3 regions of the Streptomyces sp. NPDC046197 genome follow, and region 2 is predicted to be linked to each of the others. Evidence: predicted binding sites of a transcription regulator. Region 2 holds the regulator's gene; each other region holds the start of a gene.

Region 1 (3,272 bases), on a different contig from region 2:
GACACCCCCGACCGGGTCGTCTTCCTCACCTACGACGACGGGGCGGAGCGCGATCCGCGGTTCGTCGACATGGTCCGTGAACTGCGGCTGCCGGTCAGCATGTTCCTCACGGACAGCGTCGTCGGACCGGGCTACGGGCACTTCGCGCGGCTCAGATCGGTCGGCGCGGACCTGCAGAACCACACCCTGGACCACCCCTCGCTGCGCGGCCTGCCCTACGCCGGCCAGCGCGCCGAGATCTGCGGCCAGCGGGACAGGCTCCGGTCCCGCTTCGGCGTCCGCCCCCGCCTCTTCCGGCCGCCCTACGGCTCCTACGACCGGACGACCCTGCGCGCCGCCGCCGACTGCGGCGTCTCGGCGGTCGTCCTGTGGCGGGCGTCCATGACGGACACCGAACTCCACTTCACCCGGGGCCACGACCACGTCCTGCGCCCCGGTGACATCCTCCTCGTCGCCTCGGACGACGACGACCTGGACGGGCCCACCCTCCGCGAGCGCACCGCACGGCTGCTGCGGCGGATCCAGGAGCGGGGGCTGACGGTGGGGCGGCTGGAGGACTACCTCTGACCGGAGGGCTTCCTCCCACCGCTGGGGGCCGGGTGACCGGTGTGGTCCGGGGCCGCGGGCGCCCGGGGCGCAGCGGCGTACACCAGGCGGCCGGGCGGGGGAGTGGAGTGGGCGCCGGCCCGGGCGTCGTGCCAGATCCAGACCGCGGCACCCGCCACGGCGACGGCGAGCGTCAGCTGCACGGCCCCCGTGAGCCGGTTCCCGCTGCGCACGAGCAGGACACCGGTCACCCCCAACGCCAGCGCGAGCCCGCCGAACAACAGGGCCGGCGTCCAGTCCATCGGCAGCGGACCGGCGGGCTCTCCGACGCCGGCGTCCGCCCGGCTCAGGCCCCGCACGGCGAGCACGAGGACGATCAGCAGCCCGGCTGTGGCGTCGGCCAGCAGCACGAGCAGCAACAGGCAGCCACCGGCCGTCGCGTCCGGCCGGACCGAGGAACGCTCCTCGGCGATTTCGGGCGAGGCGGACCGGGGACCAGCGGAACCGAAACGCAGGGGCATGCCTCGTACGGTCGTACGAAACGCGCCGAAGCGGAATCACCGTGCGCCGACCCGAGACCGAGGTGTTACGCGAACGGAGACCCGGGCGATCGTCGCGGCCGCCGGGTCCCGAAAGACGCCCGTCACGACGAACCGTCGGCCGACGCGCCGCGGGCAATTGGCACTCCGCTTGACCGAGTGCTAACGACGGTCATAGTCTCGGCTCTGGCACTCCCCCCTGGAGAGTGCCAACAAACGCGACGGGCAGGTCCGGCACCCGCGACGACGGATCGACCTGGTCGCCACCTCAGACAGTTAACCCCGTGAGATCTCCGAAGGGGGAGGTCGGATCGTGACGACCGCCAGCACCAAGGTTGCCATCAAGCCGCTCGAGGACCGCATCGTGGTCCAGCCGCTGGACGCCGAGCAGACCACGGCCTCTGGCCTGGTCATCCCGGACACCGCGAAGGAGAAGCCCCAGGAGGGCGTCGTCCTGGCCGTGGGCCCGGGCCGCTTCGAGGACGGCAACCGTCTTCCGCTCGACGTCAAGGTCGGCGACGTCGTGCTCTACAGCAAGTACGGCGGCACCGAGGTGAAGTACAACAACGAGGAGTACCTCGTCCTCTCGGCTCGCGACGTGCTCGCGATCATCGAGAAGTAGTTCACCCCGAAGCACTCCTGCTTTGAGCTGCGCCCCTGGTCCCCGCAACCGATAAGAAGCCGGGCGCCCGGGGCGCAGTGCCGTCAACCCAGATTTCCGAGAGGGCTCCCGCTGCCATGGCGAAGATCCTGAAGTTCGACGAGGACGCCCGTCGCGCCCTCGAGCGCGGCGTCAACAAGCTCGCCGACACGGTCAAGGTGACGATCGGCCCCAAGGGCCGCAACGTCGTCATCGACAAGAAGTTCGGCGCGCCCACCATCACCAACGACGGCGTCACCATCGCCCGCGAGGTCGAGATCGAGGACCCGTACGAGAACCTCGGTGCCCAGCTGGTGAAGGAGGTGGCGACCAAGACCAACGACATCGCGGGTGACGGCACCACCACCGCCACGGTGCTCGCCCAGGCGCTGGTGCGCGAGGGTCTGAAGAACGTCGCCGCCGGCGCCTCTCCGGCCGCCCTGAAGAAGGGCATCGACGCCGCGGTCAAGGCCGTCTCCGACGACCTGCACGCCTCGGCCCGCCCGATCGACGAGAAGTCCGACATCGCCGCCGTCGCCGCGCTGTCCGCCCAGGACCAGCAGGTCGGCGAGCTGATCGCCGAGGCGATGGACAAGGTCGGCAAGGACGGTGTCATCACCGTCGAGGAGTCCAACACCTTCGGTCTGGAGCTGGACTTCACCGAGGGCATGGCCTTCGACAAGGGCTACCTGTCGCCGTACTTCGTGACGGACCAGGAGCGTATGGAGGCCGTCCTCGACGAGCCGTACATCCTGATCAACCAGGGCAAGATCTCCTCCATCGCGGACCTGCTCCCGCTCCTGGAGAAGATCATCCAGGCGAACGCCTCGAAGCCGCTGCTGATCATCGCCGAGGACGTCGAGGGCGAGGCCCTCTCCACCCTCGTGGTGAACAAGATCCGCGGCACCTTCAACGCCGTCGCCGTCAAGGCCCCGGGCTTCGGCGACCGCCGCAAGGCGATGCTGCAGGACATGGCGATCCTCACCGGCGCCACGGTCGTCTCCGAGGAGGTCGGCCTCAAGCTCGACCAGGTCGGCCTCGAGGTGCTGGGCACCGCCCGCCGCGTCACGGTCACCAAGGACGACACGACGATCGTCGACGGCGGCGGGAAGAAGGAGGACGTCCAGGCCCGGATCGCCCAGATCAAGGCCGAGATCGAGAACACCGACTCCGACTGGGACCGCGAGAAGCTCCAGGAGCGCCTCGCGAAGCTGGCCGGCGGCGTGTGCGTGATCAAGGTCGGCGCCGCCACCGAGGTGGAGCTGAAGGAGAAGAAGCACCGTCTGGAGGACGCCATCTCCGCGACCCGTGCCGCGGTCGAGGAGGGCATCGTCTCCGGTGGTGGCTCCGCGCTGGTCCACGCCGTCAAGGTCCTGGAGGGCAACCTCGGCAAGACCGGCGACGAGGCCACCGGTGTGGCGGTCGTCCGCCGCGCTGCCGTCGAGCCGCTGCGCTGGATCGCCGAGAACGCCGGCCTCGAGGGCTACGTCATCGTCTCCAAGGTGGCCGAGCTGGAGAAGGGCAGCGGCTACAACGCCGCCACCGGC
Region 2 (3,272 bases):
CCGGCCGTGCAGCGGGATCGACTGGCCGGACTGGGTGCCCGGGCGGATGTCGACCTCTTCCAGCCCGTCCAGGGTCTCCAGCGGCACCTTGGTGCCGAGGGCGGCCGCGGTCATCGGGAGGGTCACCGTGCAGTGCAGGTCGTCGCCGCGCCGCTGGAACCTCGGGTGGGGCAGCTCGTGGATCTCGACGTACAGGTCACCGGCGGGACCGCCGCCGGGGCCGACCTCGCCCTCGCCCGCCAGCTGGATGCGGGTGCCGTTGTCGACACCGGCCGGGATCTTCACGGTCAGGGTGCGGCGGGCGCGGACCCGGCCGTCGCCGGCGCACTCCGGGCACGGGGTGGGCACCACGGTGCCGAAGCCCTGGCACTGCGGGCACGGGCGGGACGTCATGACCTGGCCCAGGAACGACCGGGTGACCTGGGACACCTCGCCACGGCCGCGGCACATGTCACACGTCTGGGCGGTGGTGCCCGGTGCCGCGCCCTCGCCGTTGCAGGTGTTGCAGACGACCGCCGTGTCGACGTGGATGTCCTTGGTCGTGCCGAAGGCGGCCTCGTCCAGCTCCACCTCGATACGGATCATCGCGTCCTGGCCCCGGCGGGTGCGCGAGCGCGGGCCCCGCTGCGACGCCGTACCGAAGAACGCGTCCATGATGTCGGAGAAGTTGCCGAAGGAGCCGGCCCCGAAGCCGCCCGCCCCGGCGCCGCCCGCCTGCGAGAGCGGGTCGCCGCCGAGGTCGTAGACCTGCTTCTTCTGCGGGTCCGACAGCACCTCGTAGGCGGCGTTGATCTCCTTGAACCGCTCCTGCGTCTTCGGATCGGGGTTGACGTCCGGATGCAGCTCGCGGGCGAGCCGCCGGAAGGCCTTCTTGATCTCTTCCTGCGACGCGTCGCGGCGCACGCCGAGTACGGCGTAGTAGTCCGTGGCCACTTACGACTCCGCCAGGATCTGTCCGACGTACCGTGCCACTGCGCGTACCGCTCCCATCGTTCCCGGGTAGTCCATGCGGGTCGGTCCGACCACGCCGAGCTTGGCTACTGCCTCACCGCCCGAACCGTAGCCCACCGACACGATGGACGTGGAGTTGAGTCCTTCGTGGGCGTTCTCGTGACCGATGCGCACGGTCATGGCGTCCTTCGTCTCGCCGAGCAGCTTCAGCAGCACGACCTGCTCCTCCAGGGCCTCCAGAACGGGCCGGATGGTGAGCGGGAAGTCGTGCGCGAAGCGCGTCAGATTGGCGGTGCCGCCGATCATCAGCCGCTCTTCGTTCTCCTCGACGAGCGTCTCCAGCAGGGTGGACAGCACCGCCGACACCGTGCCCCGGTCCTCGACGTCGAAGCCCTCCGGCAGGTCCTCCACCAGTTGCGGGACGTCCGTGAAACGGCGGCCCGCGACCTTGCTGTTCAGCCGCGCCCGCAGATCGGCCAGGGACGCCTCCCCGAACGGGGCCGGGCAGTCGATCATCCGCTGCTCGACCCGGCCGGTGTCCGTGATCAGCACCAGCATCACCCGCGCCGGCGCGAGCGCGAGCAGCTCCACGTGCCGCACGGTGGAACGGGTCAGCGACGGGTACTGCACGACGGCGACCTGCCGGGTCAGCTGCGCGAGCAGCCGCACCGTCCGGGCGACCACGTCGTCCAGGTCGACGGCGCCGTCGAGGAAGTTCTGGATCGCGCGCCGCTCCGGCGCGGTCATCGGCTTGACCCCGGCCAGCTTGTCGACGAAGAGCCGGTACCCCTTGTCGGTGGGGATCCGCCCGGCGCTGGTGTGGGGCTGGGCGATGTAGCCCTCGTCCTCCAGGGCCGCCATGTCGTTGCGGATCGTGGCCGGTGACACGCCGAGGCTGTGCCGCTCGGTGAGGGCCTTGGAGCCGACCGGCTCCTCGGTGCCGACGTAGTCCTGGACGATGGCGCGCAGCACCTGGAGCCTTCGTTCACTGAGCATCGCGCACACCTCCAGATGTCGTCCCGCAGCGGCTTTGCCCTGGCACTCGGCGCATACGAGTGCCAGCTTTACCCGGCCCAGTGTACGGCGGTCACCTACGCCCCCGGCAAGGCCGGGCCCGCGACGGCCTGCGAGGTCGTACCGGGGATGCTGTACCGCTAGCGTCGTCGTGTGAGGGTGACTTGGGAAGAGCTGGGATGGGAGCGGCTGGCGGACGGCGTCGGCCGGTGCCGCCTCCCCGGGTGGGACTGCACGGTGGGACTGGTCCTCGGGGAAGGCTCCGCGCTGCTGGTCGACGCCGGGTCGAGCCTGGCGGAGGGCGCCCGGTTGCGGCTGCAGGCGCAGGAGCTCGCGGGCTGCCGTGTGTCGTTCCTCGCACTCACCCACCCCCACTTCGACCATGTCTTCGGGGCCGCGGCGTTCGCCGGCGCACACGTCTTCGCCGCCCACGGCCGGGCCGGGGCGTTCGAGGACGGGCGCCGGGAGCTGCGCGCGGACGCCGTGCGCAACGGCCTGGACGCGGCGAAGGCCGAGGAGGCGGCGGACGCCCTGGTGCGCCCGCACGAACACGTCTTCGGCTCGCTGTCCCTGGAGCTGACGGGCGGCCGGCGGACCGTCCTGACCAACGTGGGCCCCGGGCACACCGCCCAGGACCTCGCCGTGGTGGTGCCCGGCGACCCCACCGTGGTGTTCTGCGGCGACCTGGTCGAGGAGTCGGGCGAGCCCCAGGCCGGCCCCGACGCCGTGCCGTCCCAGTGGCCGGCCGCCCTCGACCGGCTGCTGGAGCTCGGCGGCGAGGACGCCCTGTACGTGCCCGGTCACGGAGCGGTGGTCGACGCGGCCTTCGTCCGGGCGCAACGGGACACGCTGGCCGAGCGGTTCGGCGTGTCGCGCTGATCGGCCGCGGGCCTGTCCATATCGTCACTCGAATGCTCCCACCCGTCTCCCGCCACCGCCCTTCCGACGAGGGCCCCTCGGGCCCGCGGCCTCGTTCGTACTCGTCCGACCTGACGCCACCGTGGAAGAAGCCGAGGGCCGTGCCGGAGGTCTCGGCGGAGCCGGGTCTGGTGGTGGAGGAGCCGGGCACCGGATTCTGCGGCGCGGTGATCCGCTGCGAGGCGGGCACGGTGACCCTGGAGGACCGCTTCGGCAAGCACCGGGTGTTTCCGCTCCAGCCGGGCGGCTTTCTCCTGGAGGGCCGCGCGGTGACCCTCGTGAAGGCCGCCTCGGGGCCGGCCCGGCCCACCCGCACAGCGTCCGGCTCGGTGGCCGTCCCCCGGGCACGCGCGCGTGTGGCGCGCGCCGGGCGCATCTATGTGGAGGGA
Region 3 (3,272 bases), on a different contig from region 2:
GATCTTCGGCGCCCAGGCCGAGGGCTGCTCGCCGGTGTCGACCGCCTTCAAGGCCGGCCACGACGTCGTGCGTCCCCAGAAGCCGAACACCATCGCCAAGTCCCTCGCCATCGGCAACCCGGCCGACGGCCCGTACGTCCTCGACATCGCGCGCCGCACGGGCGGTGCGGTGGAGGACGTGACGGACGAGCAGGTCGTCGACGCCATCAGGCTGCTCGCCCGGACCGAGGGCGTCTTCGCCGAGACGGCGGGCGGTGTGACGGTCGGGGTGACGAAGAAGCTGATCGACAACGGCGTGCTCGACCCGGCCAAGACCACCGTCGTCCTCAACACGGGCGACGGTCTCAAGACCCTGGACGCGGTGGCGGGTACCGGGCTCACCGCGACGATCCGTCCGAACCTGGACTCCTTCCGAGAGGCTGGCCTCGCATGAGCGTGACCGTTCGCATCCCGACCATCCTGCGCACCTACACCGGCGGCCAGGCCGAGGTGAAGGCCCAGGGCGCGACCCTGGCCGAGGTCATCGCCGACCTGGAGAAGAACCACAACGGCATCGCCGCCCGGGTCCTGGACGACCAGGGCAGGCTGCGCCGTTTCGTCAACGTGTACGTCAACGACGACGACGTCCGCTTCGAGCAGGGCCTGGAGACCGCCACCCCGGACGGCGCCGGCGTCTCGATCATTCCGGCGGTGGCCGGCGGCTGACGGCGCGTCGGCGTGCCGCGCGGCGGCCCCGGACGGCCTCGTCATTACCTTCGGTAATGCCCGTCACTGAGAGTTCATCGAATTGCCTCCTCCGTGAGAGAAGCGGAGGGGGCAATTCAGTGTGATTGAGCGCGGTACAGTTGGGGAACGCGCTCCTGATCTCAGGGGCGCAAGCCATGGATTCCTGCCGCATGCCCGACAAGAAGTAGCCAAAGTGCGAGGGCGATTTGCGGCTTTTGCGCCGTTTGCGGGGTCTGACTTGCCCTGAATTCAGGTGATTTTTCGCCAAATTCCGGACCATGCGCGTCTGGAATTCTCGTCCGATTGACCTGTTGCAGACGGCAGTTGGACAGATACATTCAGCCGCGGTCGACGCGTTCCGGCGCACGCCCCCAATCCATGGGGGGTGAGGTCTGACCCGGGTCCGCGAGGTGTGGATCTGTGCAAGGGCCAGTAATAGGGGAGTTAGGCATGGCTCAGGGCACCGTCAAGTGGTTCAACGCGGAGAAGGGGTACGGCTTCATCGCGGTCGACGGTGGTGCGGACGTTTTCGTCCACTACAGCGCGATCCAGATGGACGGCTACCGCACGCTGGAAGAGGGCCAGCGGGTCGAGTTCGAGATCTCGCAGGGCCAGAAGGGCCCGCAGGCCGACATGGTCCGCGTCACGGCCTGAATCGCGCGACCACCGCAAGAAACGTCTTCTGTCGAAGGGCCCGCACCTCACCGTGGTGCGGGCCCTTCGGCGTGTCCGGGTCCGGGCGCGCCGCCCTGCGACACGCCTGTTCGCGCGGGGCTGACCGCGGCCGCCGCTCCCCCCTGGTCGCTTGCACTCGGGAGGGTCGAGTGCTAATCATTGGCGTTAGCACTCTGAAGGTGAGAGTGACAATGAAGGACCGGGTCGGTGAGGCCACGGACCGGGTGGGGCAGGGAACCACCGGCCGGGGCCGTCCGTCGCGGGCGCGGGCGCGGTCCGAAGTAATCACCCCCAGTCCTGGAGGGACCACTTCACATGGCCAAGATCATCGCGTTCGACGAGGAGGCGCGGCGCGGCCTCGAGCGCGGCATGAACCAGCTCGCGGACGCCGTCAAGGTGACCCTCGGCCCCAAGGGCCGCAACGTCGTCCTTGAGAAGAAGTGGGGCGCCCCCACGATCACCAACGACGGTGTCTCCATCGCCAAGGAGATCGAGCTCGAGGACCCGTACGAGAAGATCGGCGCCGAGCTGGTCAAGGAAGTCGCCAAGAAGACGGACGACGTCGCCGGTGACGGTACGACCACCGCGACCGTTCTCGCCCAGGCCCTGGTCAAGGAAGGCCTGCGCAACGTCGCCGCCGGCGCCAACCCGATGGCCCTCAAGCGCGGTATCGAGAAGGCCGTCGAGGCCGTCTCCGCCGCCCTGCTCGACCAGGCGAAGGAGGTCGAGACCAAGGAGCAGATCGCCTCCACGGCCTCCATCTCCGCCGCCGACACCCAGATCGGTGAGCTCATCGCCGAGGCCATGGACAAGGTCGGCAAGGAAGGCGTCATCACCGTCGAGGAGTCGCAGACCTTCGGTCTGGAGCTCGAGCTCACCGAGGGCATGCGCTTCGACAAGGGCTACATCTCCGCCTACTTCGCGACCGACATGGAGCGCATGGAGGCGGTGCTCGAGGACCCGTACATCCTCATCGCCAACTCCAAGATCTCCTCGGTCAAGGACCTGCTCCCGCTCCTGGAGAAGGTCATGCAGTCGGGCAAGCCGCTGCTGATCATCGCCGAGGACGTCGAGGGCGAGGCCCTGTCGACCCTGGTCGTCAACAAGATCCGCGGCACCTTCAAGTCGGTTGCCGTGAAGGCCCCGGGCTTCGGTGACCGCCGCAAGGCCATGCTCGGCGACATCGCCATCCTCACGGGCGGCGAGGTCATCTCCGAGGAGGTCGGCCTCAAGCTGGAGAACGCGTCCCTGGACCTCCTGGGCCGCGCCCGCAAGGTCGTCATCACCAAGGACGAGACCACCATCGTCGACGGCGCCGGCTCCCCGGAGCAGGTGCAGGGCCGCGTGAACCAGATCCGCGCCGAGATCGAGAACAGCGACTCCGACTACGACCGCGAGAAGCTCCAGGAGCGCCTGGCCAAGCTGGCCGGCGGTGTCGCGGTCATCAAGGCCGGTGCCGCCACCGAGGTCGAGCTCAAGGAGCGCAAGCACCGCATCGAGGACGCCGTCCGCAACGCCAAGGCGGCCGTCGAGGAGGGCATCGTCGCCGGTGGTGGCGTGGCCCTGCTGCAGGCCTCCCAGGTCTTCGAGAAGCTGGAGCTCGAGGGCGACGAGGCGACCGGCGCCAACGCCGTGAAGCTGGCCCTGGAGGCCCCGCTGAAGCAGATCGCCGTCAACGGTGGTCTCGAGGGCGGCGTCGTCGTGGAGAAGGTGCGCAACCTGGCCGTCGGCCACGGTCTGAACGCCGCCACCGGCGAGTACGTCGACATGATCGCCGAGGGCATCATCGACCCGGCGAAGGTGACCCGTTCCGCGCTGCAGAACGCCGCCTCCATCGCCGCGCTGTTCCTCACCACCGAGGCCGTCATCGC

Evidence for each region. Region 2 encodes HrcA, which represses chaperone genes, less so after heat shock. Its sites were predicted from a motif close to TTNGCACTCNGNNNNNCNGAGTGCNAA; they were not measured.
Region 1: the regulator HrcA is predicted to act here: its motif matches at 1,225-1,251, upstream of groES (co-chaperone GroES).
Region 3: the regulator HrcA is predicted to act here: its motif matches at 1,531-1,557, upstream of groL (chaperonin GroEL).

Annotation. Positions count from the first base shown of each region.
Region 1 is NZ_JBEYZY010000002.1:283,837-287,108, forward strand. It holds gene AB0A61_RS04065 (polysaccharide deacetylase family protein) at 1-567, shown strand, start outside; gene AB0A61_RS04070 (hypothetical protein) at 558-1,067, opposite strand; gene groES (co-chaperone GroES) at 1,399-1,707, shown strand; gene groL (chaperonin GroEL) at 1,824-3,272, shown strand, end outside.
Region 2 is NZ_JBEYZY010000015.1:34,050-37,321, reverse strand. It holds gene dnaJ (molecular chaperone DnaJ) at 1-933, opposite strand, end outside; gene hrcA (heat-inducible transcriptional repressor HrcA) at 934-1,947, opposite strand; gene AB0A61_RS21770 (MBL fold metallo-hydrolase) at 2,119-2,844, shown strand; gene AB0A61_RS21765 (DUF3097 domain-containing protein) at 2,877-3,272, shown strand, end outside.
Region 3 is NZ_JBEYZY010000017.1:116,604-119,875, reverse strand. It holds gene thrC (threonine synthase) at 1-433, shown strand, start outside; gene AB0A61_RS23935 (MoaD/ThiS family protein) at 430-705, shown strand; gene AB0A61_RS23930 (cold-shock protein) at 1,177-1,380, shown strand; gene groL (chaperonin GroEL) at 1,717-3,272, shown strand, end outside.